Regions from separate parts of the Oxobacter pfennigii genome, predicted to be linked through region 1. Evidence: riboswitches for the same ligand, from Rfam matches in the RefSeq annotation. Region 1 holds a riboswitch; the other holds the start of a gene.
What was found. A riboswitch is a leader RNA that binds a small molecule or an ion and turns the genes downstream of it on or off. The one in region 1 is predicted to bind cobalamin.
Positions count from the first base shown of each region.

Region 1 (15,596 bases):
TTGAAAACGGAGGCTCACTGCGAATAGAAATAAATCATATGAATACATCCATACTTCCAGACGGAATGGATGTATCAAAAAATGACTCCAAGATACTGGCTATTACTAAAAACCTTCAGAATGAGTACAGAAACATGCCCACCGTTCTTGTCACAAAGGATCTATATATGTCCATAAAAGGAGATGCCCTCGGCATTGAAGTTCAGGACTACAAAAATGACAAAGTCATTACAGAAGAATTATACAAAGGATATACCGAAATCCTTCTTCCCTCTTCAGACATCGATGAGATTTACAAAGAAGGCCTTGCCCTGCCTAAAGAGCTGGATGAACCTATCTATCCCAATGAATTTCTACACATCAAAAGCAGTACGGGTATGAAACATGAAATACTGGCCAGATATGACGGTAAAAAAATTGTGCCATTGAAGTATTTAAACGATACTGCCTGGGGGCTGTCACCTATTAACAGGGAACAGAAAATGGCCTTTGAATTGCTGATGGATCCGAGTTTGGATTTTGTATCCATAACCGGTGGTGCAGGCTCTGGCAAAACCATATTGTCAACAGCTGTAGCCCTTCAAAAAGTCATAGAGATGGGAGTATACAGAAAAATTGTTTTTGTACGCCCTGTTGTAGCTGCCGGAAATGATATAGGCTTTCTCCCCGGAACTGAGGACGAGAAGCTGCGTCCATGGATGGGAAGCTTTTATGATGCAATAGAAAATCTCATGAATAATAAGTATACAAGAAAGGAAAAAGAAAAGCAGCCAAGACTGCGTCACAATCACAACGATGACCATCACAGTATGGAATTTTATGTGGATGATTTCATAGATATGTATAAACAGCAGGGTGCCATTGAGACCAAGACCTTTACCTATATGAGGGGAAGGACATTGTCCGATGCCATGGTTATAGTAGATGAAGCTCAGGAAATAACGCCTCATCTTGCCAAGCTCATGCTGACTCGTGCCGGTTTTGGATCAAAATTCGTATTTTTAGGAGACCCCAGTGACAATCAGATAGACAACGTTTTGGTAGATGCCAAGTCCAACGGTCTTGTATATACTGTGGAGAAAATGAAACCCTTTAATATAACCGGCCATGTGGCATTAAAGCGTGTAGAGCGAAGCCCCCTTGCCGAAATCGCCGAAAAATTTATGTAAAAGTTAGGGCTGCTTTACGAACAATGCAATAGACCCTTTTTCTTACAATACCTAGCAAAAGTTTGGGGATACTTCTTTAGAAGTGTCCCCTTTCCACTTACCTGAAAGCAAAGCTTTCAGGATTTTGATTATTATTTATATACCAGCATTGTATTTGTGCTGGCCCAGGAAGGATATTGACTGGGCCCTTCTATAAAGTCAAAGGTTATTCCGTCATTCGGCACATCATAAAGTATGCTTACAGCATCCTTTTTGGCTATGGGAAAACTTATAAAGGTAGTGCCGTTAATCTTTTTAGTTGATGCAGGAAGCACATTCTCAAGAGAATAGGAAGCAAAGAGCTCGGGAGGGTTTTTAAAGCCCTGCCTGCAGTATGCTACATAATCATTAAGGGAGTCTGCCTCATGAATATTTCCTGCTATATAATCGCTGGCATGATAATCTTCAAGATTTCCGCTCTCTACTGCAGAATATCTGAAATCATTTCTGTAATGGGTAAGTGTGAATATATAATATTTTCCGTTATGCTTTACATAGTTTTGGGCATATCCCGTACCGTCTTCCTGGAAGTATTGCAACACGCCTACTTCTTCATAATCACCGCTTAAAAGATACACACCTAAATTAGCCATGCTTCCATAGCCGCCCTTGTTTGCTACCAAGGTATTGAACCCGGGCTTGTAATGCTCCCACATGTTGCCTTTATCATCTATATATGCAACATCATATGCCCCTTTAAAATCGGCATATCTTATATACTGTATAACATCATAAAGAGTGTTCAAATTAGTCTTTAATATGTCCGGATCCTCAATCAGATAAGACAGCTGTTCCTTTGTAAACTGAGGCTTGCCTAATACATTTGCCGGAACCCAATTCACATTTTTATGCACCTTTACTTTAAAATCAGCATTATATCTTAAGCTGAAGTCGTTATATTTATCGCTGGAAACCACATTCACAAGTTCATTTAATGTGGAAGTCGCCACTGCTCCTTCTCCGCCTAACACCTTGATCCTGTCTATGGATTGCATTTTCAATGCCACGTAATTTTTCGTTACTACTCCGGGCTCCTTATCTACGAGAATAATAGGCGATGATGATACCGGCGCTATCGCCGAACCTGCAAGGGCATCGGGAAAATTGTTTCCGGTAGCTATATATGTAACACTGAAATTAAGAATATTTGAAAATTCCTTAAGTATTTCCACATTGGTCTCGTACCTGTCCTGTCCGAAAATCCTCTTGGGATTTGGTACCTGAAAGGCCACTTCACTGCTGATTTTATCCGGTCCGCCGATTATATAAGTATTTTTGACCCCGGTATTTCTGATATATTCCACAACGCTTTTAGGCAATACATCGCCTGATGTCAGTATTACCGGCATACCTTTTTTGGCAGCAATGGGGGCGATGGACAATACATCTGCAAAACTGCTTTCAGAAGCAATGACTATTTCACTTGAATCACCCAGAGTTTTTGCAATCTCCAGCTGAGTTTCGTATTTATTACTTCCTGAAATCCTGGTGCAGGATATACCAAGAGCAGTCACAGCATCCTTGACATTTTCCCAAATGGCTTCTCTATCTCCGATTATGTATACCTTTTTAACTCCCAATCTTTTCAACTCATAGCTTACCCTTGAATCCAGGGAATTTTTGGCGTTCAATAATATGGGGGCATTAAGCTTGTGTGCTAACGGCGCTGCACAAAGTGCGTCGGCGTAATCTTCACCAGTGGCTATAATGGCATATTCCGTTGAGTCTGCCTTCCAGCCATATTTTGAAACCTCAATTGCCGTGCTGTAACGGTCTTCTCCCGCCAGGCGGTCTATCTGTGTCCATGCATATGCCTTGACAGATGTAAAGAGTATACATGCACAGGCAATTATCATGATGCTTAATATGGATCTTGCTTTACTCATAATAGTACTTCCCCTTAATATGGTTTAATCCTTAGACTTATATTAATTTAGCTCTTTTAATTTTATCCCGCCCGTATTTATCTCTGATTTTATCCATAACCCGCTCTATACATTCCTCTTTATTACTGTCATTAGAAGATTCAGCATCTAAAAGTGATATCTGCTCTATAGCCTGGCCTTCAAAATTATCTATGCCGATGCCCAATAAGCGTACAAAACGGTTGATATTCCAATTTTCTTTCAAAAGGCTTATGCCGGTATTATATATATCTTTAGTAAGGTATGTAGGAGGTATTGATCTCTGCCTTGTTATGGACTGAAAATCGCTGTACTTAATAACTATTGATACAGTTCTGCCTTTCAGGCCCAATTTTCTTGCTTCTTCTCCGACTTCTTCGGAAAGCTTCATAATTACCGTCTTTGCATATTCTATGTCGTTTATATCCCATTCCAATGTCGTCGAACGGCTTATGGATTTGCTTTTATGAACCGGACTATTTGATACAGCTCCATAATCTATTCCCTTTGCAAGATTATATAGCTCATAGCCATATTTGCCAAAGGCTTTGAAAAGAAGCTCTTTATCCCATTTTGCTATATCACCAATGGTCTGGATACCGAAATCCAAAAGCTTCTTTTCCGTTTGCTTTCCTATGCCATACATGTCCCTTACGGGCAGAGGCCATAGTTTTTCTTTTATATCACCTTGCCATAATTCTGTGATGCCTAAGGGCTTTTTAAGCTCTGAGGCCATTTTGGCAAGAAATTTATTCTGAGAAATACCTATGGAACACCATAAATCCAGCCTTTCCATAATATCCTTCATTATCTTTTGTGCCATATCGACAGGTTTTCCAAAGAGAGCTTCGCAGCCTGTCATGTCCATCCACGCTTCGTCAATGCTGTTCTGCTCAATTACAGGAGAATATTCCCCAAGGAGCTCCATCACTTTTTTTGATACGCTTTCATAATATTCATGGTCCGGAGGCACCAGTTTCAATTGGGGGCATAATTCCCTTGCCTTATGTACCAGCATGGTGGTTTTAACACCGTATTTTCTAGCATCGTAATTTGCCGCAAGTATGATACCCGTTCTCTTTTTAGGATCTCCTGCAACTGCCGCAGGCTTTCCTTTTAACTCCGGATTTCTCGCCATTTCACAGCCTATAAAGAAGGCATTCATATCAACAAGAAAAATAACTTTATCCATATTTTTCCCTCATTCTACAGTAATCACCTTGACAGCATAATTATTATAGCACATTTCTTCATCATTATTTCAAATGCAAGTGTAAACTTTTTATTACCAAAAAAATAAACAGCTATAGGATTTTGTAAAAACATGCAATTTAATCCTATAGCCATTATAATTTTCTATTGCTTAAAATTTATTATTGTGTATTTTGCCGTAAAGCAAATCCTCATCACTATAAGGCTTCTTATCTTCTGCAGGATAGCCTATGGCTAAAATACACAGTACGCTGTATTTGTCGGGAATACCTAAAAGCTTTTTGACATAATCTCCTGCCTTAGTATTTTCATCATGTACCCTTTCCCTTGTTTGCATCCAGCAGGAGCCAAGTCCCAGGGAAACGGCGGTCAGCTGCATAATGGAAGCTGTAATGGAAGCGTCCTCCACCCATACATCGCAAATTTCATGATCTGCAAGGACCACAATTCCCAAGGGCGCGTCGGCTAAAAACTTTGATCCGTTTCCTCTGAAATTGGAAAGCTCTTTTAAAACTTCCTTGTCGGTCACCGCAATAAACTCCCACGGCCTTAGAGCTCTTGAAGAAGGTGCAAGCAAAGCTGCCTTGAGAATGGTGTCAATCTTTTCCTTCTCCACTTCCTTGGGTTCAAATTTTCTTATGCTTCTTCTTTTTTTAAGTAAATCCAGCATTAATAATCCTTCCCTTCATATATATAATAAACATTTATTTATCCTATTATTTAATTTTTACAGGCATTCCTCAAATCTGCTGATCAATTGTCCATTAATCTCCACCTTTTCAGTAAACATGGAAAGTGGTCTTACCCATATGCCGCCTTCACCGTACAGAGCCTGATATACAACCAAGTCCTCCATGGTCTCGGAATGCTTTGCAATATGGAGCACCAGATATTCGTTGCCTTTAAAGTGCCTGTATTTTTTTCCCGGCTTTATTTCCTGCTGTGCCATTTTATGCTTTCCTTTCCTATTTATATATACTAAATAATATCAAAGAAATTTTCAGCAGTACAGTACGTACAAAAAAAAGTTACTGCATAGCTTCCTCTAGGGGGATCTATGTCCCCCTTCTGTGTAAAAATGCCTTAGCATTTTTACTTAGCACCGCCCTTAACGGCAAGGACGTCCCGTCCTTTGCAATCCTGGTTTTTTGTATAATAGGAAAGTTTTTTTTCCTATTATACAAAAAATAAATCACTGTCGGGGACTATGACAGTGATTTTTTAACGCTATGAAATTTTAATCAAATAGCTTTTGAGAATTTCTTAATTTTTCTGTTCTTACTGAATGTCTATTTTCTTCTTTTTGTCATTGCCTTTGTTGAGCTTGGGAAGAACTACTTTTAAGACACCGTCCTTAAAGGATGCATCAATGCCGTTCTGGTCTACATTATCTATATGGAAGCTTCTTTTGAATTCACCGTAATGTCTTTCTCTTCTTACATAGTTTTCTCTTTTATCCTCAGTTGTTTCATCTCTTTTTGCTGTGATCACAAGATGGTTTTCATTAAATTCAATGTCTATAGCTTCCTTTTTGATTCCCGGCAAGTCGGCTTCAATGAGATAATTTTCTTCTGTTTCCTTCAGGTCAGCTTTGAAATTACCGCCCATGTTAGTCATGAATGACATAAAATCATCATCAAAGAAGTTTTTAAAAAACGGTGAGAAGAATTCGTCCCTGCCTGTCAAATCATTCTTTCTGAAAGGTACCATATCAAACATTATCACTCACTCCTCTTAAAGTATTTTTGTTGTTTTAACTATATAATAATAGAATAGTCAAAGAAAGTCAAAGTCAAAAAAGAATATATTTTTTGAAATATTTCAAAATAATCAATGTCATCTTTACATAATTCATTGTAACTAGTTTTTTTCAAAATAAACTTGGATTTTTGAGCTAATTTGGCTTCTTTATGGTAAAAATTTTCATTATGAAAAAATATTTTTTAATTTATATTTATTTATTTATTTTTATCTATAAACAAGAATCCGAATCTATCTGGACTATAGTATCATTTTTAGGAAAAATTCATAGTTTACAATCATCATGTGGAATAATCAGTAAAAATAATAAAATATTAAGTAGAATAATTATAAAGTTAGTGTTAAAATGTTCATACAAATAAATATCAGACAACAAGTGGCCGGTGATGAACCGGCATAATAGGGAAACAGGTGTAAATCCTGTGCGGTGCCGCCGCTGTATAAGGGGAGAAGTCCTATGTTACCACTGGGAAACCGGGAAGGTAAGGCCTTTGATGAACCTTGAGCCAGAAGACCTGCTTGATGCGTATTCATTGTTGAACCTACGAGCTATAGGGAGATGAAAAACAGGTGTAGTGAGTGTGTCTGTTTGAAGATAAATATGCCCCTTTATCCATGTAGGATAGAGGGGCTTTTTATATTATATATTAAATTTAGGAGGAATATTAAGATGAAAAAAACATTAAGAAGTTTGCCCAGATTACTATTTCTGCTTGTGATTTTATGTATTGTTTTAGCCGGGTGCGGCTCGAACAATAAGCCGGCACAATCCGGCACCATTGGTCCGGAGTTTATAAAAAATGAAACCGAAAGCACTATAACTATTACGGATCCTTTAGGGAATGAAGTGACCCTTCCCAAAAACCCTCAAAGGGTAGTCAGCCTATATGCATCCTACCTTGATTTGTGGTATGAAGCCGGAGGAAAAGCTATTGCAAGCGTATCATCAGCTTCACTGCCGGAAGGTGTTGAGGATTTAGGCAGCATGAGCCAAATCAGTCCTGAAAAAATACTTGCACTTAAACCGGATCTCATGATTTTAACCAGCAGTATGGAATCTCAGGTTGCTCTAAAGGATATATTGGAAGAGAATAAAATACCTTATTTATTTGTAAAATATGATCTTTACCAGGATTATATCGATAATCTTGAGTTAATGTCCAGGCTTAATGGAACTCAGGAACAGGTAGATCCCAAAGTTAAAGAGATCGAAGATAAAATTAATGCGACAATCGATGGAGTAAAAGGAAAAACAGCTCCAAAAGTACTTATTATGTTCACAACAAGCAAAGCCATATCATGCGAAGTATCAAAGGGAACTACAGGAAATATGGTTGAACTCCTCGGGGGAACTAATATAGTAAAGGATATACCAGTTGAAGGCGAAACACGTGTGGATTTCAGTATGGAAAGCATTGCAGCAGGTGATCCGGATATGATTTTGATCAAAACCATGGGCGATGTCGAGGCATGCAAAGCATTGGTCAAAAAAGAACTGGAATCTAACGAGGCCTGGGCAGCCATGCGCGCCGTGAAAGAAGGCAAGGTCTATTACCTGGATAAAGAATTATTTTTAAATAAACCAAATGAGAGATTCCCTGAAGCATTTGAAACATTGGCCGGATATTTGTATCCGGATAAATAAAATCTTAGAAATACTATTTTCAGGCAGATAACATGACGGTACAATTAACTGATTCCTTAAAAAAAATACGAGAAAGAACAGTATTCAGGGTTACTGTTTTAATCTCATTAATTATTATTTTAATTTTATCACTATTTATAAGTACAGCACTGGGAGCCTATAAAATAACTGTCGGGGAAGTCTTGAGAACCATATTTGTAGAAAGAGAAGGACTAAGCCGCCAGATTATTTGGACAATCCGGTTTCCCAGGACATTGGTGGCAGGATTGGTAGGTGTGTGCCTTTCATTATCGGGAGTTATATTACAGGGGATTATGAGAAATCCCCTGGCCTCTCCCAGTATTATCGGTGTTTCTTCAGGTGCGGGAATAACGGGAATATTCATACTTATACTTTTCCCGGAGTTTATTTATTTAGTACCTCCCGTATCTTTTATCGGAGCTTTATCGACCACTCTTCTTATATATGCACTTGCATGGAAAGACGGTATAAATCCCATGCGCATGGTTTTGGCAGGTGTGGCAGTTTCAGCCTTCTTAGGCGCAGGAATCAATGCCTTGCTTATTTTCTTCCCAGACCGTGTCCAGGGAGTGGTGGATTTTATGGTGGGAAGCCTTGCCGCAAAAACCTGGAAGCATTTTAGAATGCTATGGCCATACACCTTTCTGGGTACGGCACTTCTTATGCTCTTGTCCAAACAGTTAAATACCTTATTACTAGGCGACGAAATAGCAATTGGCTTAGGAATACATGTTGAACGAGTCAGAATGATTTTTATTGCCATATCTTCTCTGCTGGCAGCAAGCGCTGTAAGCGTTGTCGGCCTGTTGGGATTCGTAGGGCTGATTGTACCCCATATGGCAAGGCTTTTAATTGGTTCCGACTACAGATACCTAATTCCTGCCAGTGCGCTTTTAGGAGCAATAACCCTTATATTTTGCGATACAGTAGCCAGGCTTGTTTTAAGCCCGATGGAAATTCCCGTGGGAATTATTATGGCGATGCTTGGTGCTCCGTTTTTTCTATATCTTTTAAGAGGAGGGCTGAAAAAAAATGCTTAAGGCTGTGAACCTGTCCATTGGATATGGAAATAACAAGGTTATTAATAATTTTGATCTAACCATAGATAAAGGCGATTTGATAACCATTATAGGGGTGAACGGCTGCGGAAAGTCAACGCTTTTAAAAAGCCTTTCCAGAAGCTTGAAACCCTTGAAGGGTGTTGTTTATCTCGACGGGCAATCCATATTCAGGCTGGATACTAAAAAAGTTGCAAGAAGGCTATCAATACTTCCTCAGGCTCCGAAGGTTCCTGAGGATTTCACAGTCCGGGATTTGGTCAGCTATGGGAGGCAGCCTTACCTTGGACTGACCGGTAAACTAAAGAGACAAGACCATGAAGTAATTGACTGGGCCATATCTGCAACCCGTATTGATTATCTTCAACATCGCCCGGTAAACACCCTTTCAGGTGGAGAGCGCCAAAGGGCATGGCTGGCCCTTGCACTGGCACAGCAGCCGGAGGTTCTTCTCTTAGACGAGCCTACCACATTTCTTGATGTTTCATGTCAATTTGAAGTATTGGAGCTTGTAAAAGCATTGAATTCCATCCTTGGGATTACAATTGTCATGGTGCTTCATGACATAAATCAGGCTGCCAGGTATTCAAAACATATGGTCGTTTTAAAAGACGGCAATGTTTATAGATCAGGCACACCTGAAGAAATCGTAACAGAAAAGGTGCTGGAGGAAGTTTTTAATATTAAAGTTAGAGTTTTTAGTGATCCTGATAATAATTGCCCCTATTTCATACCTGTAAGAGGTAACAGTGAATGCGCTGCCGCCCTGGACTTGTATAAGAAATAATATAGCTCCTATTTTACCAGCCTCTGCTGTAATCCTCAAAGCAGTCCAGGCATACTTTTTTGCCTTCACTAAGCCTTATTTTATGCTCCGGAGCTCCCTCTCCGCAAACTTCGCATATTATGGTCTGAAATATTCTTGCCTCTTCAGGAAGTTTAAATTTAGGGGCTTTAATATCAAATATTTCATCAGCGGGAGCGCTTAATATGTATTCCTGGCGCTCCTTTCTTTCCATCTTTCTTGTAAAAGGTTTCAATACAAGCCTTATACTTTCTCCTGTCTTTCTGTTAAAAAAGCTATAAGCCTGTTTTCCCGTACCTCTATATATAAGATTGCCTTTCCCCAGACTGCAGCCTGTGATGACCTGAATTGCATCCACACCGCAGGCATCATTTTCTGTGATACACACCAGCTCTTCATCGGATGAAAATTTTATACCCAGCTTATCTACAGCTGCTTCACTGGCCTTTACTCCTATGGCCAGACCTGGGCATTCATGTCCATGAAACTCCACACATTTTTCCCATATCTTTTTGTCCATTATTGATCCTCCCTGTTTTTTAAATTAATATATTTCTATTATTAAATTTACATATTTTATACTTATAATGCAAACTCTAAGTCAAAATACAGATACAATTTGGAGGTAATTTTACTATGAGCTGTTCAGTATTAAAAAAACAATTTGAAGATGAAATAAATAGGGGCATAACCTTTGAAAGAACCATGGAATTTTATAATGATGTTAAAGGATCAATAGATGCCCATAGGATAGAACTGGCCCAGCTTAAGCAATCTAACAGCGACCCCAATGAAATCCATCATTTGCAGGAACACATTGAAGAAGGAGAACAGCTTTTAAATGAAATTAAATCCCTCTCCTTGACATTGAAAAACTGATTTTAAGCGGGATAAACCATCAATTACGGTTTATTCCGCTCTATTGTTCTCTAAATTTTACGTATTTTTCCCTGTAACTTATTTTATACAGAAGTTCCGGAAACTATATACATATTATCATTTTCCAAGCAGACTTTTATTGCAAGACCTGTTTTCTTCATCATATATGCAGTATAATGAGCCTCCGGCAACACGTCTTCTTCCACCATCTTATTTTTACTGTGAACCCGGTTTATATCATCCCTGCTCTGTGAGTGGCAGATACTTAAACTGCCCCCTTTATCCACGTATCCGTACAGCCTTTTTATAAGTTGTTCTTTTTCCTGAAAATGAGGAAAACATGAATACAGTATAATAGCATTATATTTCTCCGATGGTTTAAATTCCATAATATCCTGCGCCACGAATTCCACATTATCATAACTAAATTTTTTCTTTGCTGCCTCAATCATATTTTCCGATATATCCACCGAAGTAATACTGCCACCATCCCCCGTCAGCTTACGAAGAAAAAGTGTAAGTACCCCCGTACCGCACCCTACATCCAGGATTTTATCTCCTTTGTTTATACCCACATAGTCCAGCAGCATTTCAATCTTTTTTGAATCGTGATAGCAGATTTCATCCCATTTATGGGCCAGATTGTTAAAGTACTCCCTCTGACTCTCCATAATTATACCGCCTCCTTCACATTGTGAGGGGCTTTTTCACTTTTTTTAACCAGTTTCACTATGATAGGAACAAGAATAAGTTGAATTATAATACCTGGTAAAGCTACAATAAACAAGCTATTCATGAATGCAATAAAGTTAAAAGCCTTACCCATGACTAATGCTGTCAATATCCAGTTACCCGTAATTGAAACAAGTCTTCCGGATAACATCGATAATATCAATGCAATATAAAGGTTAGATTTGTATTTATTAAATAGAAGTGATGCTGCTGCTCCATATACTGTCAGTTCAAGCATCATCACAATTCCGCTGGGCATTGGAGGCATTCCGGTAATAAGAAAGCTCAAGAGCGGAGCTAAAAAACCTGTAATGGCCGCGTATTCCCAAGGTATCATAAACGCTGCTATCAGTATTGGAATATGCATAGGCAAAAATATTTGCCCTCCCAGCCTGAATGTGTGAAAAACCGTGGGAAGCAATACAGCACAGGCAAGAAATAATGCTGCTTTTACTAAATTTTTTGTACTTGTGTTCATAATTAAATCCCCCTTAAAAATAATTTATAAAAAATAAAAGCCACGGAAGTTATATAACCTCCATGGCTATTAGTTAATCAATATTTACTTTATTTAGGCAGTAATATAATAAATTTATTTACTGATAAATTATTTTATCGGTAATTTTGAATTCTGAAATGGCGACTTTCACATATGCAATCTTCATGACTGCTAATTATATTATTATACTAATATTCTGTTATTATTTTGTCAATGCCTCAGAAAATAGAGTGCCAATTATTACAAAAGACAGATGTTTTTTTATATCTTTATTGTTACCTATCATTTCTTCTTAAGTTCTTTTCCAGCTTTCCTTATCATCCAGCTCATATTTACCGATATTTACTTAATCAACTTTTCAAGAATAATCTTATGTTCTACAAGAGCCATTTCCTTTATCCGCGCTTTTATCTGCTTCCTTTGATAAAATATGTTTTCAAGAAATATCTCATCTCCTTCGGGAATAATTTTATCGACTGATTCAAGATACAACCGAGGCATTCCATCTTCATCAAGAAGATAAACATTAGCTTCGCACATTTTCATACCCCCCTATAAAGTCTTTGACAATTTGAACCGCCTTATCTGAGAGATGCGGCAGCGGCTCGCTTTTATCCACGCCTACAATTTCTATATTGCATTTATTAAGCGGTAAGAGAATCTTCCTTGCCGTACTTTCTGCAATTGATTTTGACATCATAGGTGTCAATTCACCATGCATTGAATTTGCCGATATAATACCTATGGGCCCCATAATTACATCAACCTTACCTGAACTATAAACTATTGCATTTTCACCGGTAGCCCCTTCATTTGCGCCTGCCTTAATCATAGCTGCCGTAGCAAGAGCATTTGTACCCAGTGCGATTATCTCGGTATCCTCCGGCAGTTCTTTTCTTAGCTTTTCAACAATTGTTTTACCAATGCCGCCTCCCTGTCCATCTATAACAGCAATCCTCATAGTATCCTCCAAATCATGATAAGCTTTCTTAAATGAAATTTCTCCGATGGGCGCCTCATATTATCTCCTTAAAAATAAGAACCCCACCCGCTATAGAAATCAAAGATTGCTATAGCTTCCGGGAACCTATGTTTGCGCAATAATAAAAGCCATGAGGGCTATTTCTGTCATAACAGAAACATATAACCTTCATGGCTATTGTTACTTAATATATAATAATTTCACCAATATCATGTTGTAAAACCTTTGAGCCTTCGTGACTCTATTTAAATATATATTATACCATTTATAAAGATATTGCTATAATTATTTTAATTTAAATTGCATAATAGCCTTGTTCCGCTGTAGCTAATTTATTACCACTAAATATTAAGCCGTTTCTTTCAATAGAGTATTGTTAGGTGAATTCTCTTCCACCAAATTTACGCTCTTGTGGCTGTATATGAACCAGTAAGCAAGACCAACGCAAACTGCTCCCCCTACGATATTCCCCAAAGTTACGGGGATGAGGTTTTTAGTAATGAATGTTCCCCAATTCAAGGCTGCTATCTTCTCAGGGCTTACCCCTAATTTAATCGCCTGCTCAACGAATGCAGGGTTGCTCTTTGCCATTATACCGGCAGGTATATAGTACATATTTGCTATGCTGTGCTCAAATCCTGATGTTATAAACAGCCATATTGGAAAGAATATTGCAAATACCTTGCCTGTTATATCCTTTGCGGCAGATGCCATCCATACAGCTATGCAGACCAGCCAGTTACAAAGTATACCCAAGATAAATGCATTTGTAAAAGTTAAGCCCGTTTTATACGTTGCTGTTTTTATTGTGTAACCTCCAAGAAGTCCGCCTGAAAAGCCAAGCTGTCCCGACTTGAAAATCAAGTATGCTATCAATACTGAGCCTATAAAATTACCTATATAAACAAAGAACAAGTTTTTAGCCATGTCACGCCATCTAGTCCTGCCCTCGGCGCAAGAAATTATAATAAGACAATTGCCTGTAAATAATTCTCCGCCTGCCATGATAACCATCATAAGGCCCGTTGAGAATAATGCACCTGCCAGAGCTTTGCCTATACCAACAGATTCAATAGTATGAATTGCCTGATTGGAGCCTTCAGCCGCAAATGCTATAAAAGCACCGGCAAGAATTCCTAAAAGAATCAATTTCTTAGATGATAAAGTGGCTCTTTTATGACCTGATTCAACATAGTTTTTTGTTATTTCCTGTGGTGTATAAAACAAATCATTCCTCAATTTCATTCACTCCTTCCCTACATATCGATATCCCGTTTGACTCGCCTTTACTATATTAAGATAAAATCTAATTCAAATCAACACTTTGACAAAGATGAGCAAATTACTTCAAAAATTAATAAATATTTTGAAATAATATGAAAAATTAAATTACTTTCTTATAAAATAGTTAATTATTTAAAAGTTTAAAAATCAAAACATCAAATTTTTTGTATTGACAAGGTGAATCTGCTATAATAGCCAATGGAAGCTCTATATGGAGTTGTTATATATACAGCATATAATGAATTTATTCTATATAATAGAGAAAAAGATTGGGCTGCATAGATGTTTTCATAATAATGAGGTGGTTAAACTGGTTGATAAAAATTCTACAAGGTTATCTCATAATAAACTTAAGTCTAAATCTAAAATATGGATAGAAGTTGACGGGCAGGTAGTTTTCGGTGATGGAAGAATAGCTCTTTTTGAAGCCATAGAAAAATTAGGCTCAATACGTCAGGCAGCGGCTTTATTAGGTATGTCCTACAGGGCTGCCTGGGGTAAAATAAAATCAACAGAGGAGCGTTTAGGCCTTGAGCTTATTAAAAAGTATACCGGCGGAGCAAACAGCGGGGCAGTTCTCACTGATGATGCCAAAGAGCTACTGGACATTTACCGGCAATTCAAGAAAGATGCCATAAACTCGGTAGATAGTTTATTTGCCAGCTATTTCAACAAATTCCTGAAAAATTCCGATAATTTATAAATCATTATGCCAACATTGACATAACCAATCCGAATAGTTAAACTAAAAATAGTCGGATTTTTTTATTTTCATTATGTCTATTTTGGCATAACATTTTTAGAAAGGAGGACTTAATTTGGTTAATTTAACTATTGATGGACAGAAGATAACCGTTCAAGATGGAACAACCATACTGGAAGCTGCCAGAGAATTAGGTATCGACATACCCAATTTCTGTTATGATAAGGATTTAACTGTAACAGCTGCCTGTCGTATGTGTGTTGTTGAAGTTGCCGGCGCCCGTAATCTGCCTGCAGCCTGCGCCACACCCGTAACTGAAGGAATGGTTATACAAACCGAATCGCCCAGGGTTGTTGAATCCAGAAAAATGAATTTGGATCTTTTGCTGGCCAATCATCCACAAGACTGTTTAACCTGCGAAAAAACAGGCGATTGCCGCTTGCAGGATTATTGCTACAGGTACGGCATCAAGGAAAGCTCCTACAAGGGCGAGAAAAAGCAAATAGCAATAGACAGCGAAAATCATCTGATTGAGCGCGATCAGAACAAGTGTATCTTATGCGGAAAGTGTGTGAGTGTCTGCCGTGAGGTACAGGTTACAACGGCTGTGGATTTTATCGGACGCGGATTTGACACCAAAGTTACACCTCCCTTTGATTTGCCTTTATCTCAAGATTCATGCCGCTTCTGCGGGCAATGTGTAAGCATGTGCCCGACTGGTGCCCTTACCAACAAGCAATTTAAAGGGGTAAGGCCATGGGAAGTCAAAAAGGTTCAGACAACCTGCCCTTTCTGCGGTGTAGGATGTAATTTTGATTTAAACGTAAAGAACGGAAAGGTGGTAGGTGTTACACCAAATGCCGATGCACCCGTTAATGGCCGTTCAATGTGCGTAAAGGGCCG
Region 1 covers NZ_LKET01000039.1:132,449-148,044, reverse strand. Annotated here, with positions in the region: gene OXPF_RS13990 (PhoH family protein) at 1-1,169, shown strand, start outside; gene OXPF_RS13985 (cell wall-binding repeat-containing protein) at 1,301-3,094, opposite strand; gene OXPF_RS13980 (DNA polymerase IV) at 3,132-4,304, opposite strand; gene OXPF_RS13975 (nitroreductase family protein) at 4,476-4,994, opposite strand; gene OXPF_RS13970 (DUF1653 domain-containing protein) at 5,052-5,273, opposite strand; gene hsp18 (heat shock protein Hsp18) at 5,603-6,043, opposite strand; cobalamin riboswitch at 6,443-6,622, shown strand; gene OXPF_RS13960 (ABC transporter substrate-binding protein) at 6,756-7,730, shown strand; gene OXPF_RS13955 (FecCD family ABC transporter permease) at 7,763-8,791, shown strand; gene OXPF_RS13950 (ABC transporter ATP-binding protein) at 8,784-9,596, shown strand; gene OXPF_RS13945 (FmdE family protein) at 9,610-10,134, opposite strand; gene OXPF_RS13940 (hypothetical protein) at 10,251-10,493, shown strand; gene OXPF_RS13935 (class I SAM-dependent DNA methyltransferase) at 10,577-11,164, opposite strand; gene OXPF_RS13930 (ECF transporter S component) at 11,167-11,703, opposite strand; gene OXPF_RS13925 (CooT family nickel-binding protein) at 12,067-12,264, opposite strand; gene OXPF_RS13920 (DUF3842 family protein) at 12,251-12,685, opposite strand; gene OXPF_RS13915 (formate/nitrite transporter family protein) at 13,055-13,951, opposite strand; gene OXPF_RS13910 (winged helix-turn-helix domain-containing protein) at 14,229-14,693, shown strand; gene fdhF (formate dehydrogenase subunit alpha) at 14,809-15,596, shown strand, end outside.

Region 2 (15,596 bases), on a different contig from region 1:
ATATATTTATCCACGGAGGCAGCAGTACTATCGGCTGTATTCCCATTAATGATGACGGCATAAAAGAGCTATACATTGCTGCCGTTGAAGCCGTATCCCAGGGACAGGACAGGATTGAGGTTCACATTTTTCCAAAAATCATGGATGATATAGGCTTCCGGGAGCTGCAGGAGAGGCATAAGGATGATGCAGAACTGCTTTATTTCTGGGAGAATATAAAGGCAGGCTATGATGCCTTTGAAAGCACAAAAACTCTTCCTGTCATAAACATAGGACGGGACGGAAGATATATAATAAATATAAAAAAGCTTTGAAAGAAATTTCAGGGCTTTTTTTGGCACTGTACCTTATCTGAACTTGTCTGCAATAGTTTATAAATAATTAATATTTAATTTAATACTAATTCAGAATTAAAAGATATTATTATATGGTATAGTTAAATGTGAAATTATGCTAAAAAGACTAATGTATACCTTAAACAAGGGGTTTAATATTTGCGCACAAGATATTATAATTTTGTTATGTACCTATTCTTAATCTGCCGTTTATTTTACAGCCCATGCCGATCTGTGGTAACCAAACCATATTAAATATAAAAGCAATAATAATTAATTTATGGAGGAGTATTAATGAAAAAGAAATTTTTATCCATGACTATTCTTATTCTTGTATTGGTGAGTATTTTAGCCGGCTGCGGCGGCCAGCCCCAATCTGCGGGACCTGCGCCTCAGACGGATATATATACCCCTGTTGAAACACAAACTATAAAAAAGGAAAACCTGTCCAATATGTCCACATTAAGCGGCAAAGTATTTCCTGATAAGGAAATAGCTGTCATGCCCAAAGCCCCCGGGAAGGTAGCAGCCGTTAATGTCAAGGTGGGGGACAAGGTTAATGAAAAGCAGGTTTTACTGACATTAGATCGCGAAGATATTCAAAAGCAGGTGGATTCAACAAAGGCTGCCTATGATTTGGCTAATGCTAATTACCAAATGAACTTGGAAAAATATAATAATGCAAAACTTACATATGATAGAATGAAAACTTTATATGACAGCGGCGCCATATCAAAGAAGGATTTAGAGCAGGCAGAGCTTGCTGCATCCTCCATACAGCTTGATCTATACAGCGCCCAGTTAAGCCAGGCGGAAGTATCCTACAACCAGGCAATGCAAAATTTACAGAACACAGTTATTGAATCACCTATAAGGGGAATTGTATCCGCTGTAAACGTGGAAGCAGGGGAGATGGCATCCACAGCCCAGCCTGCAGTAACCATCGTGGACATGGATATTGTAAATGTCCAGATAGGCGCTGCAGAAAATATGATAAGCTCCTTAAAGCTAGGACAAGAGGTTAAAATAGCTCTCACTGCCATACCCGGCAAGGAGTATACAGGCCACATAGAAAACATAAGCCCTGTGGCAGACTCCAAGACTCAGATGTATCCCGTAATAATCAATATAGATAATAAAGAACAGGAAATCCTGCCTGGAATGTTTGCAAAGGTGGAGTTCAGCACAGATACGGTTAATGATGCAATCATAGTTAAAAAGGAAAGCATAAAAGAAAAAGAAGGAAAGAGTTACGTATATGTAGTTGAAAATGATGCGGCCGTTGAAAAGGAAGTTGCAATTGGCATGGATACCGGCTCATTAGTTGAGGTTATAAGCGGTCTTAACGAAGGTGAAAATATAATTGTCAAGGGGCAGGACTATGTAGAAAATGGAACAAAAGTTAAGATAGTCAGAGGTGATAATTGATGAACCTTTCGAAGCTCTCAGTCAAAAAGCCTGTCACCGTCATGATGCTGACCCTGATTATAATAATTTTAGGTGCGGTATCATTGCAAAGGCTTCCTATAGATTTGCTGCCCAATATCGAGATTCCAATTATAATAGTTTCAACATCCTATTCGGGAGCAGGGCCCCAGGAGGTGGAAAACCTCATAACAAGGCCTATAGAAGGGGCCATAGGTACCGTAAGCAATATAAAAAACATAACCTCCATGTCATCCGAAGGCAATTCCGTGGTTATAGCGGAGTTTGACTTTGGAATCGATATGGATTTTACATCCCTTGAAATGAGGGAAAAGGTGGACATGGTTAAGGGAATGCTGCCTGAAGATGCGGGAGATCCCATGGTAATAAAAATAGACCCCAATGCCCAGGCCATAGTCCAGCTTTCATTGACAAGTACAATGGAATTATCAAAGCTTCAGGCAATAGCTGAAGACAGCATTCAGCCCAGGTTTGAAAGGCTGGAAGGTATTGCTTCCGTCAGCACAACGGGAGGATATACAAATCAGATAGAAATTTTGGTAAACGAACAAAAAATGAGAGGCTACGGCCTGTCTTTAGATTACCTTTCACAGATACTGGCGTCGGAAAACTTAAATATGCCTGGAGGTCAGGTGCAAAACGGAAATCAGAAGCTGACCATAAAAACTGTAGGCGAATTTAAAAGCGTGGATGAGATAAGGGCTCTTCCCATACCTTTGCAAACAGGCGGTGTGGTAACTTTAAGCGACATAGCGGATGTTCAATTGAATTACAAGGATACCACAAGCATTGTAAAGACTAACGGCAGAGACAGCATAAATATATCGATACAAAAGCAGTCGGGCACAAATACCGTGGCCGTTGCTGAAAGTGTAACAAAAGAGCTTGAAAATTTAAAGAAGGATTTTCCCAACATAAATTTTGAAGTTGTAATGGATCAGTCGGAATACATAAGGTTCTCTATTGATAATGTGGCAAACAGCGCCATACAGGGCGGAATACTGGCCATTCTTATATTGTTCTTATTCTTAAGAAATTTAAGGACTACATTTATAATAGGCGTGTCCATCCCGGTTTCCATTATAGCTACCTTTGCCCTTTTATATTTCAGCAAAATCACATTGAATATGATGACTCTCGGAGGTCTGGCCTTAGGTATAGGTATGCTGGTGGATAACTCCATAGTGGTATTGGAAAATATATTCAGGTTTAGGGAGGAAGGGCATTCCAGGGAAGATGCAGCCATTGAAGGTACGGGGGAAGTAAGCATGGCCGTTGTGGCATCAACTCTGACCACAATTGCCGTATTTATACCTATAGTATTCGTTGAAGGCATGACTGCCATAATTTTTAAGGAGCTGGCCTTGACCATAACCTTTTCACTGGTGGCTTCACTTGTGATAGCACTTACAGTTGTTCCCATGATGGCATCTAAATTACTTAAGGTGGACAGGAACAAGAACAAGGAAAGAAAAGGCATATTAAAAATCTTTTCTTTCATATATGCAGGCTTTGATAAATTCTTTAACGGTATGGAATCCGTATATAAAAAGATATTAAACTGGGCGTTGAATCACAGAAAGAGCACCGTATTTATAGCCATTGCCGTATTTATAGCAAGCATGGTCTCCCTTTCAACAGTTGGTTCGGAATTTTTCCCCCAATCGGACCAGGGTCAGATTTCCATAAGCATATCCATGCCTGACGGCGCTGAAATTGAAGATGTGGCAAAATTGGTGTCAGACATTGAGGGAAAGATTGAAGGAATTCAGGAAATAAAGTCGGTATTTTCAAGGGCGGGTTCCGGCGGAGGTTATCTTGGCGGGGGCTCAAACAGCGGCTCTATTACAGTAATGCTGAAAAGCTTAAGCGAAAGAGAGAGAGGCTCTCTTGAAGTAGCAGATGAAATACGTAATCTGGTAAAGGATATACCCGGTGCTAAAATAGGAGTTACGGCCGCAACCGGCAGCATGGGTATGATGGGAGGTTCTCCTATAAGCATAAGCATAAAGGGAGACGATTTGGAAGAGCTGAAAAGAATAAGCGATGATTTTGAAAATATAATAAGATCTGTCGAAGGAACAAGAGAACCAAGCTCCAGCCTGGACAGAGAGGTACCCGAAGTTCAGATAAAAATAGACAGGCGTGCTGCCACCCAGTATGGCCTGACAGCCTCCCAGATAGCGTCAGCCGTAAGGGGAAATATTACAGGAAGAACGGCGACAACACTGAAATATGACGGTGATGAGCTGGACGTAGTTATAAAGAGCGATAATTTGTACAATGAAAGCTTATCCAATTTAAAGCAGATAATAATACAGACAGCCTCGGGTGCCAGCGTTACTATAGGCCAGGTGGCCGAGGTAACCATAGAAAAAGGCCCCATAACCATAAACAGGGATAATCAGGTTAGGGTGGTTACCGTATCCAGCCAGATTATGGGAAGAGACCTTTTGAGCGTGACAAATGATATAAATCAAAAGCTTATGGAATATAATATGCCGGACGGATATATTTTTGAGATAGGCGGAGAAAGCCAGCAGCAGCAGGAAGCTTTTGCCGATCTTGGAATGGCGCTCGTTCTTGCCCTTATCATAGTTTACATGGTAATAGCATCCCAGTTTGAGTCATTGCTGAATCCATTTATAATCATGCTGTCAGTGCCCTTCTCATTTTCGGGAGGCGCCCTGGCTCTGGCATTGACAAGAAGGTCTTTAAGCGTCCCGGCTTTTATAGGAGTTATAATGCTGGCCGGTATAGTTGTTAATAATGCCATAGTGCTGATAGACTACATTATAACAAGAAGAAAAAGAGGAGAGGACAGGAGGACTGCCGTTATAAATGCAGGCCCCATAAGGCTAAGACCGATATTGATGACGACTTTGACAACCATTTTAGGCCTTATGCCCATGGCATTAGGAATAGGCGAAGGAGCCGAGACTATGGCGCCTATGGGTACGGTGGTTATAGGCGGATTGACCCTTTCAACCTTATTGACACTGGTCTTTATCCCGGTAACCTATACATTGTTTGATGATCTTTCGGTATTTCTTAAGACAAAGCTATTTAAAAGGAAAAATACCGTTGCAGGAGATATAACAGCAGAAATGTAGTTTTAAATATTGTTTTAAGCAGCTAAATGTGATAATATAAACATGATATGATAATTCCTTACAGGAATTATCATATCATGAAAGCTAAATAAAAGCGTGAAGGTGCCATTATGGATAATAGGGAATGAGGTGAAAATCCTCAGCGGACCCACCACTGTACACGGTAGAGATTTTCAATTGCCACTGGCTTTTGCCGGGAAGGCGAAAGTCTTGTTATTCCGTAAGCCAGGAGACCTGCCTTTATGTAATATGTCTGTGCAGACAGGCAGCAGGATGACGGTAAAGTCCTTAAATACGGTATTTTTGTATTTAAGGACTTTTTTATATGTAATAAAGGGTTCCCGGGACCTGCTATAGCAATCAAAGATTGCCATAGTAGGTGGGATTCTTATTTTTAAAATTTCAAGGGGGAAAAGTATTATGAAAAAACAAAAAACAATTATTATGATGGGCCTTTTTATCGCTCTTAGCATCATAGGTGGGTACATAAAAATCCCTAATCCCGTTACATCAAGCATTGCATTTGATTCGCTGCCGGCATTTTTAGCATCTCTTGTCCTGGGAGGATTGCCGGGGGCTGCCGTGGCATTTTTAGGACATATGCTGTCAGCGGCATTGGGAGGTTTTCCTATGAGCTTGCCGATCCATCTCGTTGTAGCCGTTGAAATGGGAATAATAATGGTGGTATTCAGCTTTATAGCAAATAAAATTAACTTGATTGTGGCAATTATAGCAGGTATTATATTAAATGGTATTGTATCACCTGTTATACTGATATTCATTCCTAACTTAGGGCTGCCGGTATTTTTGGCATCACTTCTGCCGTTGATGGCTGCCAGCATATTCAATGTAATTTTGGCTGCAGTAGTTTTCTCATCCATTAAAAATGTAGGATTTGTGAAGGAGATTCAGGAGGCTAAATAATGGGATATTTTGGTCGGGATGTTGAGGTTGTGGATTGCGGCAATGTTTATATAGTGACTGCCTGCGATTCCAGCGGAGCTATAGGAAGCAAAGAGCTGGATGTCGTGAAGGTTACGCCTTATATAGTAGGAAGATATGCAGCCAGAGTGCCGCTTTTAGAGATATTGTCGGCAGGTGCATATCCCATAGTCATGTCCGTCACAATCTCAAACGAGCTGAATCCCACTGGAGAAGGCATACTGGACGGAGTATACGACGAGCTGAAGGCAAATGATATAAAGGAACTGCCAATAGCAATAAGCACTGAAAAAAATATGACCACAAAACAAACTGCCGTTGGCGTCACAGTTGTAGGAAGGTGCGGCAAAGAAGAGCTTAGGATTGGAACGTCAAGGGCTTTGGATGATGTGTATTTCTTAGGCATTCCCAAGGTAGGAAATGAGGTTGACGATCCGGATGATAAAGAGGTGGCAAAAGGAAATCATATAAAGCTGCTATCCTTTATCGAAGGGGTTCATGATATATTGCCCGTAGGCTCAAGAGGTATATTGGCAGAAGCGCAAACATTGGCTAAAAGCAATGGGTGTGAATTGATACTTGAACTCATAGGTGATGTGGATGTAAATAAATCCGCCGGTCCTTCCACCTGCCTTTTGTTTACCTGTTCACCCGGAACTAAGATTCCGAAATTTTTACATGCGCCAGTGGCTAGGATAGGCCGATTAAAATAGTTTATAGAAGAGATAAAGAGTCTTAAAGACTCTTTATCTCTTTTAATATCTCCTGAAATTCATTCATAGAGCTTATAAGCCGCTCAAGTTTGTCTTCAGAAAGCTTTTCCAATCTGCTGCCTATGATGTCCAGCTTTTTATCAAGGTCCTCATTTAAAAATTCCTGACCTTTATTTGAAAGGCTGTAAAATGTATTTCGCCTGTCCTTTGTATCGCTTTCCCTTGTAATATAGCCTTCCTCATCAAGCTTGTTTAGCATTATGCAGGTGCTGGAGCTTGATAAATTAAGCTTTTCACTGAGTTCTTTCAAAGTGCAGCGCTCCAATATTTTAAGGTTAAGCATGGTTTTAAACTGCTGCTCGGTTATGGGTCGGCTGTCATTGTGATAATTATGATAAATCTTCATGTGGCTGTTGAAATTTACGAAAAAATTTAAAAGTTTCCGGGCCGTTTCCTTATTCTGCATTGAGTACACTCCTTCTGACTACTGCTTTGTTTTTCCATTTGTCTGTTCTGTAATAACTATAGCACATCAAAAGACCAGCTATCCAGGCTACAGGAATGCCCCACCATATGCCGTCGGAACCAATTCTGGCAGATAAAAGCGCCGATGCGGGAATTCTTATGACCCATAGGGAAAGTATGGTAAAGAGCATAGGTACAAATGTATCTCCGGCGCCTCTTAATACCGCATTGACTATAAACTGGGTGGAGAATACTATAAAGAAGGCTCCCACTATGGTTAAATATCTTCCGCCTATTGCCTTTACGGCGGCGTCTGAGGTAAATATCGATATGAGGTGCTTTCCAAAGAGTATTACAACTATGGATATTGTCAAGGATATAGTGCCGGATATCAAAATTCCTGCCTTAAATCCCTGTTTTACTCTTTCGGGCTTGTTGGCTCCGATGTTCTGCCCTACAAAGGTGGATACCGCCATGGATACGTTCATACAGGGCATTACTGCAAAGGATTCAATCCTGGTAGCCGCCGTGTAGGCTGCCATGGTGTCGGTTCCGTAGCCGTTTACAATTCTGGTCAATGCCATCATTCCGGCAGAGACCAACATTTGCTGTACGCCGGAGGGAAGGCCTATTCTTACTATGGTTTTAAATATTTCTTTATCATAGGTCATGCCTTTAATGCTGAATCTTAAAACCTCGTGGGTTCTGTTAAGATGGAATACTCCAAAGGCAAAGGAACATGCCTGTGCGATTACCGTCGCCCATGCCGCTCCTGCGACGCCCCAGTTGAATACCATTACAAAGATCAAATCCAGTATGATATTTATAACTGTTGCAATTATCAAAAAAGTGAGGGGGGTTCTGGAATCTCCCAGGCCTCTTAATATGGCGCTTATGGAGTTATATCCGAACATAACCGGCATGCCTAAAAACATTATATTAAGGTATGATTTAGCTGTAGGCAGCACGGTATCGGGAGTTTTTAACAATTTTAAAATGGGTCCGCTGATCATCAACCCCACTACCATCATTATAAGGGCTCCGATAAGGAGGGATATATATGCCGTGTCGATGGTGGTTTTAACTTTTTTTATATCCCTGGCTCCGTAGAACTGGGAAATCATAATGGTGGAACCCATGGTTATTCCCATAATGAGGGCTATAAGAAGGAATAAAATGGGGAAGCTGGCGCCTACGGCCGCCAGGGCGCTTTTCCCCAATGCGCGGCCTACGATAATACTGTCTACGGTAGAATACAGCTGCTGAAAAATATTGCCTATAAGCATAGGCAGTGCGAAGAAGAAAATCTGTTTGGCCTCATTGCCTTGAGTCAAATCTTTCATAATCACTTCTCCTTATTTTGTTATAAAATAATTTTACAGTAAAATAATTTTATAACAAAACACATAATATGTAAATATTACCATGTAAAATAAAGATTACAGAAGGGGATTTTTCTCCGTGAGGTGCTTCCAGTATCTGACCGGCATGAAGCTTTTCTGCAGAGCCTTGTTTTCTCTGTCAGGAATGGCTATGCTGTTAAAATAATCTTTCCAAAGAACCTGAAAATCCATTTCTTCATCAGCTGATTGCAAAGCTGAATCAAGATAGAAAGGGACTATTTCATATTCTTTTTTATTGTACAGGACAGCGGTGTTTCTTTTTACATCATGGATTATAAATAGCTCATTTGACATCCTTTCAACAAAATGAGTTGCCAAAAGAGGCAGGGTGTTGTAATCCGGCTCAATGGGAGCATATAATACATCTCCTTTTAGTTTTTTGAATCTTATGAGGCCTAAAAGCCTGTGTACTTCAAAGGTTACCTTTTTACAGACATTCATTACATTTAGAACCCTTTCATCCTGAAGGTGGAGATTAAGCTTGAAACCCACCTTCCATCCTAAATTAATGTATTCGAATATGAGCTTTCCGGAATTCTCATATTCGGATAAGTAAAGGTAAAATATATTCAATAGTGTATCTCCGCCAATTCTTCTATTAACAGCCTCGGTTATTCTGATTACCTTTTCTTTATCCGTTTCAACTTCAACATAGGTGTCTATGATGCTTTGCTGCACCCTGTCTTTTTTTATGAAAGCCCCCGGACGGATTTTTTTATTAAAGGCTTCACAGACTGCCGAGAGAAGGCCTTCAAAGGTCCCGTCATAAGTAAAGATAATCATTTTAAAGTTCTCCTGTAACTGCAGATGAATTATCCTGCATCATATTGTAAATGGAAAGCTGCTCGAATTTATTTTTAGGAGCCTGCGTTTTTTCCGAAGGCAGTAAAAACTGACGGATGATGGGCAAATCAGTAAATGATGTGCCGTAATATTTGCCCTGGCAGGTTATGAAATGCTTCGCCCGCTTTAACACAACACCGAATTTCTTTAAGTCATCATAGCTTAAGGAGCCTACTCTTCTTGCCGCTCTTATTTTTAAGGCTGAGCGGACACCAATGCCCGGAATTCTTAAAAGAAGGGTATAATCAACGCTGTTTATTTCAACGGGGAAAAGCTCCATATGCTTTAATGCCCAGAAGGATTTTGGGTCCAGATCAATATCAAAATCCGGATTTTTTTCATCCAGTAATTCTCCTGCTTTAAATCCGTAAAACCTTAGCAGCCAGTCGGCCTGATAAAGACGGTGCTCCCTTTTAAGGGGAGGATTTAAAAGCGCCGGAAGGTTGGGATTATCGGATACGGGAATATAAGCCGAATAATACACCCTTTTTAAACTGTAGCGGTTATATAAGCCCTCTGATAATCTTAAAATGCCAAGATCATGGTCATTTGTGGCCCCTATAATCAACTGGGTGGTCTGTCCTGCCGGTAAAAAAAGCGGAGGCTTTTTATATGTTTTTTTGTCTTCTTTTATTTCAATTATTCTGTTGTTTAAATAATCCATGGGTTTAAATATGGCTTCGGCGCTTTTTTGAGGAGCCAGTAATTTTAAGCTCTCCCTTGAGGGAAGTTCGATATTTACGCTCATTCTGTCAACGTAAAGCCCGGCTTTGTCTATAAGCTTTTTATCAGCACCGGGAATTGCCTTTAAGTGTATATAGCCATTGAAATTTGCCATTCTCAATTTCACGACGCATTGCAGCATAAGCTCCATGGTAAAATCCGGGTTTTTATATACCGCAGAGCTTAAAAACAAGCCCTCTATATAGTTTCTTTTATAAAAATTTATAGTTAAATTTACGATTTCATCAGGCGTAAAAATTGCCCGGTCATTGCTGCTGCTCCTCCTGTTTATGCAGTAAGCACAATCATAGGAGCACATATTGGTCATCAGTATTTTAAGGAGGGATATGCACCGTCCGTCAGATGACCAGCTGTGGCATATGCCGCTTACGTGGGCATTTCCAAGGCCGTTATTATTTTTTCTTTCACTGCCGCTGGAGGAACAGGAAACGTCATATCTTGCCGCTGCCGCTAAAATATTGAGCTTTGATTGAATATCCATAAAGTCACCGTCCAATGTAAGGGGACACTTCCCCTCTTTTTAAATAGCTTTTGTAGGAGCCGGGGTAAATGCCCCCGACTTATGGGACGCACCTTTTCTTTGTAAGAAATGAATCTGGAGTAGCCGAAGTGCTTCCTCAACTTAGGGGATATGCCCCGATTTATATTTAATTTTATCATATAAAAACAGTATATGCAAACATATGTTCGAATAAACTGGAAATATCCAGTAAGCAGAAGATGCGCTGAAATAAGAAAGGAAGGCAGTAAAAGATGAAAGGGCTACAGAGAATAGTAAAGGGGCTGTTGCATTTGAAACAGCCCCAACTTAAAGTATCACAACTTAAAGCATCCCAAGGTTATAAGTATCCAATTTGTTTATTGTTTATTACCCCGCAGGCTAATCTCCTTCCGGCGTTTCCTGCCGGCTGGCTTTTAAAATCGTCGGGGCTTTCATGAATTATCATAGCTTTGCCAAGTACATCGCTGACAGTAAATTTGTCGGTGAAAAAATACATTATAGCCTTGCCGTGGTTGGAAAAGAGCACGGGGAAATCTCCGGCATGATTGCCGTGAGGCTGGTTTGTAGGATTCCAGTGGCTTCCGGCAGACTGGAAAGGGTTTTCTGGGTCGCCAACTTCACAGCTGCCCTTTTCATGAATATGAAATCCGTGAGGGCCTATTGGAAGCTTGCTGTCACTGCCCGGCTGGTAGTCGGGAAGGCCGTAAACTTCGGCAAATACATAAGTACCGTCCATCGCATCCAAAAAGTATACCACGCCTCTTATATCGGGTGCTAAAGGACCTCCTTTAATATCTGCTTTTGCTATATTTGTCTTTTCCATTCTCCATTGAGGTGGGTAGGAAAATCCCGGCTGCATATAAGAAAAAACAGGACAAAAGACAGGGTTATAATTAGTAAACAAAGAAAAATCTCCTTTTTTAACTTCTATCACTAATTATAATAGTCTTTTGTCCCTTATTTTGTCCCTATTTATAAAAGTTTCTTATGGTGTGGCATACGAAATCCACTTCATCCTCGGTTATCTCAGGATAAATGGGAAGTGCTGCAATCTCGGTGCAAACCCTTTCCGATACGGGAAAATCACCCTTCTTGTAGCCTAAATAGCTGAAACATTTTTGGAGATGCAAGGGAAGGGGATAATATATGGAATACTGCACTTGGTTTTTCTTAAGATGCTCAACAAGTCCATCCCTGTTTTCAGCTAAAATGTTGAAAACATAGTATACGGGATGCTGCTCTCCCTTTATTTTGGGGAACCTTAAGCCTTGACAATCCTTTAATCTGTCAAAATACCAATTGGCGATAACCTCCCTTTTTGTAATGGCTTCTCTCATGTATTTCATTTTTACCAGGAGTATGGCAGCCTGGATTGTATCTAAGCGGGAGTTGTATCCTATGTAATCGTAATGATATTTTTCAGTGGCTCCGTGTACCCTGTAGGATTTTGCCAGCTTGTAAAGGCCTTCATCATTGGTCACAATCATGCCGCCGTCACCATATGCCCCCAGTGTTTTTGTAGGGAAGAAGGAATATATGCCGTAGTCACCGATGGTGCCGGCGTGCTTGTATTTACTGCCTTTTCCTTTCCAGGACATTCCGAAGGCTTCCGCAGCGTCCTCTAAAACCTTTAAGTTGTGCCTTGCTGCTATATCCATGATTGAATCCATGTCCGCCATCTGGCAGAAAAGGTGGATGGGAACTATGCCTACCGTTTTATCCGTCACGGCATCCTCGATTTTGGCGGCATCAATGTTAAAGGTTTCCTCGTCGATATCAACAAATACCGGCTGCCCCCCATGCCTTGCAATGCAGGAGGTGGAGGCTAAGAATGTAAAGGGGGATGTGATTACCTCACTGCCATTTTTAAAGCCTAAAATATCCGAAGCCAGAACAAGAGCATCGGTGCCTGATGCGACGCCTACGGCGTATTTGGCGCTGGTAAACTCCATTATGGATTTTTCAAGGTCGGCAACTTCTTTGCCCAGTGTGGATATGCCGTCCTTCAACACATTTTCTATGGCCTTGTCAAACTCAGCCTTTTTCTCCTGGTATTCCCTTTGAGATGTATAAAAGTTTACTTTCATTATAATCCACCAGCCTTTAATATCTCTTTTGTACAAGCAATTGTTTCCTTTGCCACATATTCCGCGTCTTCTAAGGCAAGGGTGGAATATAGAGGCAGAGTTATTTCATTGGCATATTGATTATAGGCATTGGGATAATCTTCAATTTTATATCCCAGGCCTTTGTATAATGTAAACATTGGTAAGGGAATAAAGTGCACGTTTGTGCCTATACCCTTGTCTGCCAGCATTTGTATAAGCGCATCCCTCTGTTCTTCCTTAAAGCCCTTTATCCGCAGGGGATACAGGTGATAGGAGGTCTCGGTGCCATTATCCTTTTTAAAAGGAATTTCCGCCCAATCATTTTGGGAAAGCAATTTTGTATAAAGGTCAAATATTTCCTCCCTCTTTTTGAGCATATCATTATAACGTTCTAACTGTACCAGACCTATGGCGGCCAATGTATCTGTCATATTGCATTTGAAGCCGTCGGTCAATATATCGTATTTCCAGGCTCCTGCCTTCATTTTTGATAAAGCGTCCTTGCTCTGGCCATGAAGGGCGGTATATTTGAATTCCCGGAACAAATCCTCCTTGCCAAAAGAAGCCTTGTCATTGTACGTGATTGCTCCGCCTTCCGCCGTAGTAAGATTCTTTACGGCATGGAAGGAGAATACGTGAAAATCAAATTGTGCCCCTACCTTTTGCCCCTTGTATGATGCACCGAGGGAGTGGGCAGAGTCGGAGATAAGCAGTATATCCTCTCTTTTTTTAGCCTTTAAAACCTCTTTTACAGCGTCGTAATCCACCGGAACTCCCCCGAAGTCCACCGTCAATATTGCCCTGGTCTTTGGGGTTATTGCATCATACAGCCTGTTTATATCAATCATGAAGCTGTCCTTTTGAGTATCCACAAAAATCGGCTTTATCCCGCGGTGCAGGGCAACGCTGGCCGTAGCGGTATAGGTATAGGGGGTTGTTATTACATCATCTCCTGATGTGATATTAAAAACCTTAAGTATAAGCTCCATGCCCGCAGTGGCACTGGCCAGGGCTACGGCGTGCTGTGCATTTAAGTATTGCGCAATTTTTTCTTCAAAGGCTGCCACCTTGGGGCCGGAGGTAATCCAGCCTGATTTTAAGACATCAACTACAGCATCTATTTCCGCCTGGCTTATATCCGGGGGAGAGAAGGGTATGCTTTTATGTTTCATAGCTTATGTACTTCCTTTCAAAATTTATTTTGTTCCATAAAAAAATCCTGTGTCTTTGGATATGAATATGCCGTTACTTACAGATATCTCATTATCCAGAAATATTTTAAACTCCATTAGTTTTTCTTCGGAAAACCCCTGTCTTGCGTTGCCCGGCATGGAAAAAATATAATCCATCAAGGGCTTTGCTTCAGTGACAATTAAATTATCTTCATACCTTTTTAGTTTAACATTTTTGAACAATTTTGAAACCTTATCCATTCCATTTTCCAGGTGAAATTTTTCGGTATGCTCCCAGCTTTTAATTGTTATAAGCCGGCAATCAAATTTTTGTATTATATCCCTAAGCTCAGACATGTGTTTTTTACCCACGGTAGAAGCATAGAATATACCTTTGGGTTTAAGGACTCTGTGAACTTCTGACAGGGATTTTTCAATGTCAGGCACATGGTAGAGCATGTGGTTGGCTATAACAGCATCGAAGGTTTCATCTTCAAAGGGTATCATCTGAGCATCCGCCATTTTGAATTTAAACCTGTTATTCTTATTCTTCAAATTAGACTTTGCATCCTTCAGCATACCGGGAGAGAAATCCGTCAGCATTATGCTCCAGCCATCAGGGATAAAGGCAAAATTTTTTACCCATAGACTGGCATCACCGCAGCCTAATTCCAAAATATTTGCATTATCAGGAAGATTTAATTGTTTAAAAAACCATTCCATCCAGCCCTGATTGTTCGTGCTGTAATCTTCATGAACTTTAATCCTGGTCTTTAAATTGGAGGCATTTTGATATTGCGCCGGCCAGTTTATGTCCGCATTGATTGCAGTTATGATATTTATAAATTTGTCCCAATTAAGTTTTTCTCCTTTATTAAGCATTAAAAGAGCCTCGTCGATGGCTGCTGAAACCTCTTGCATATGCCGGATCTTCTGAGTCATCACCTGTTTTTGAAGCTCCAGCGGATTTTTAAAGCCTTTGCCATCAATATCATATTTAATAATGTTTCCTATATCATCAAGGGGCAAACCTATAAATTTTAAGGTCATAATCTTTTGGAGCCTTGCAAAGTCTTCCAGCGAGTAAAGCCTGTGGCCTGACTTATTATGGGCGCTGGGCTGCAAAAGGCCTATACTGTCGTAATACCTCAGAGTCCTGTGTGTAACTCCTGCCTTTGCAGCAAACTCTCCTACGGTGAACATGGCTTCATCATTTCCCAACGACATCACCTCTACATAATTGTAATACATGACGTAACGTCATGGGCAATATTTTTTTGCCGGATAATGAAAAATTTATATAATGCCGGTATTTCACATGACAACTTGGTATGATATTATATGAAAAGGGGCTGCTGCGTCTTGAATAATGTAACGGGCATTGCGAGGGTTCTTTGAAAGTTCTTGGCCTGCCTGTCGCAGAAAATCCTTAGAATTTTTGATTGTTTGAGCGAAAGTAAGTTTAAAAATTCTAGCATTTTCAAGACAGAGAGCTTTAGAACTTGCAGAATCCGAACATAGTAAATGATTGTTCAAGACGCAGCAGCCCAACTAAGGAGGATGGACTATGCTTTGGACTGCGATAATAATTTTGATAATAGTGCTGGATCAGGCTACCAAATATATTATATCGGGTGCCATACCATTGAATGATTCGGTAACGGTAATTGACGGATTCTTTTATATATCCCATGTGCTGAACAAAGGGGCAGCCTGGAGCATTCTGCAAAATAAAAGGTACTTTTTCATAGTTACAACGGTGCTTGTGTGCATATTCATAGCTTATTACCTTTTCAGGCTTAGAAATAAG
Region 2 covers NZ_LKET01000027.1:21,764-37,359, reverse strand. Annotated here, with positions in the region: gene OXPF_RS06260 (L,D-transpeptidase family protein) at 1-314, shown strand, start outside; gene OXPF_RS06255 (efflux RND transporter periplasmic adaptor subunit) at 630-1,763, shown strand; gene OXPF_RS06250 (efflux RND transporter permease subunit) at 1,763-4,894, shown strand; cobalamin riboswitch at 4,978-5,150, shown strand; gene OXPF_RS21650 (ECF transporter S component) at 5,315-5,818, shown strand; gene OXPF_RS06240 (hypothetical protein) at 5,818-6,549, shown strand; gene OXPF_RS06235 (MarR family winged helix-turn-helix transcriptional regulator) at 6,572-7,015, opposite strand; gene OXPF_RS06230 (MATE family efflux transporter) at 7,005-8,357, opposite strand; gene OXPF_RS06225 (TIGR03915 family putative DNA repair protein) at 8,454-9,200, opposite strand; gene OXPF_RS06220 (putative DNA modification/repair radical SAM protein) at 9,202-10,485, opposite strand; gene OXPF_RS06215 (superoxide dismutase family protein) at 10,844-11,329, opposite strand; gene OXPF_RS06210 (DegT/DnrJ/EryC1/StrS family aminotransferase) at 11,475-12,593, opposite strand; gene OXPF_RS06205 (DegT/DnrJ/EryC1/StrS family aminotransferase) at 12,593-13,786, opposite strand; gene OXPF_RS06200 (MerR family transcriptional regulator) at 13,811-15,013, opposite strand; gene lspA (signal peptidase II) at 15,354-15,596, shown strand, end outside.
Region 2: another riboswitch for cobalamin. It lies ahead of OXPF_RS21650 (ECF transporter S component); the one in region 1 lies ahead of OXPF_RS13960 (ABC transporter substrate-binding protein).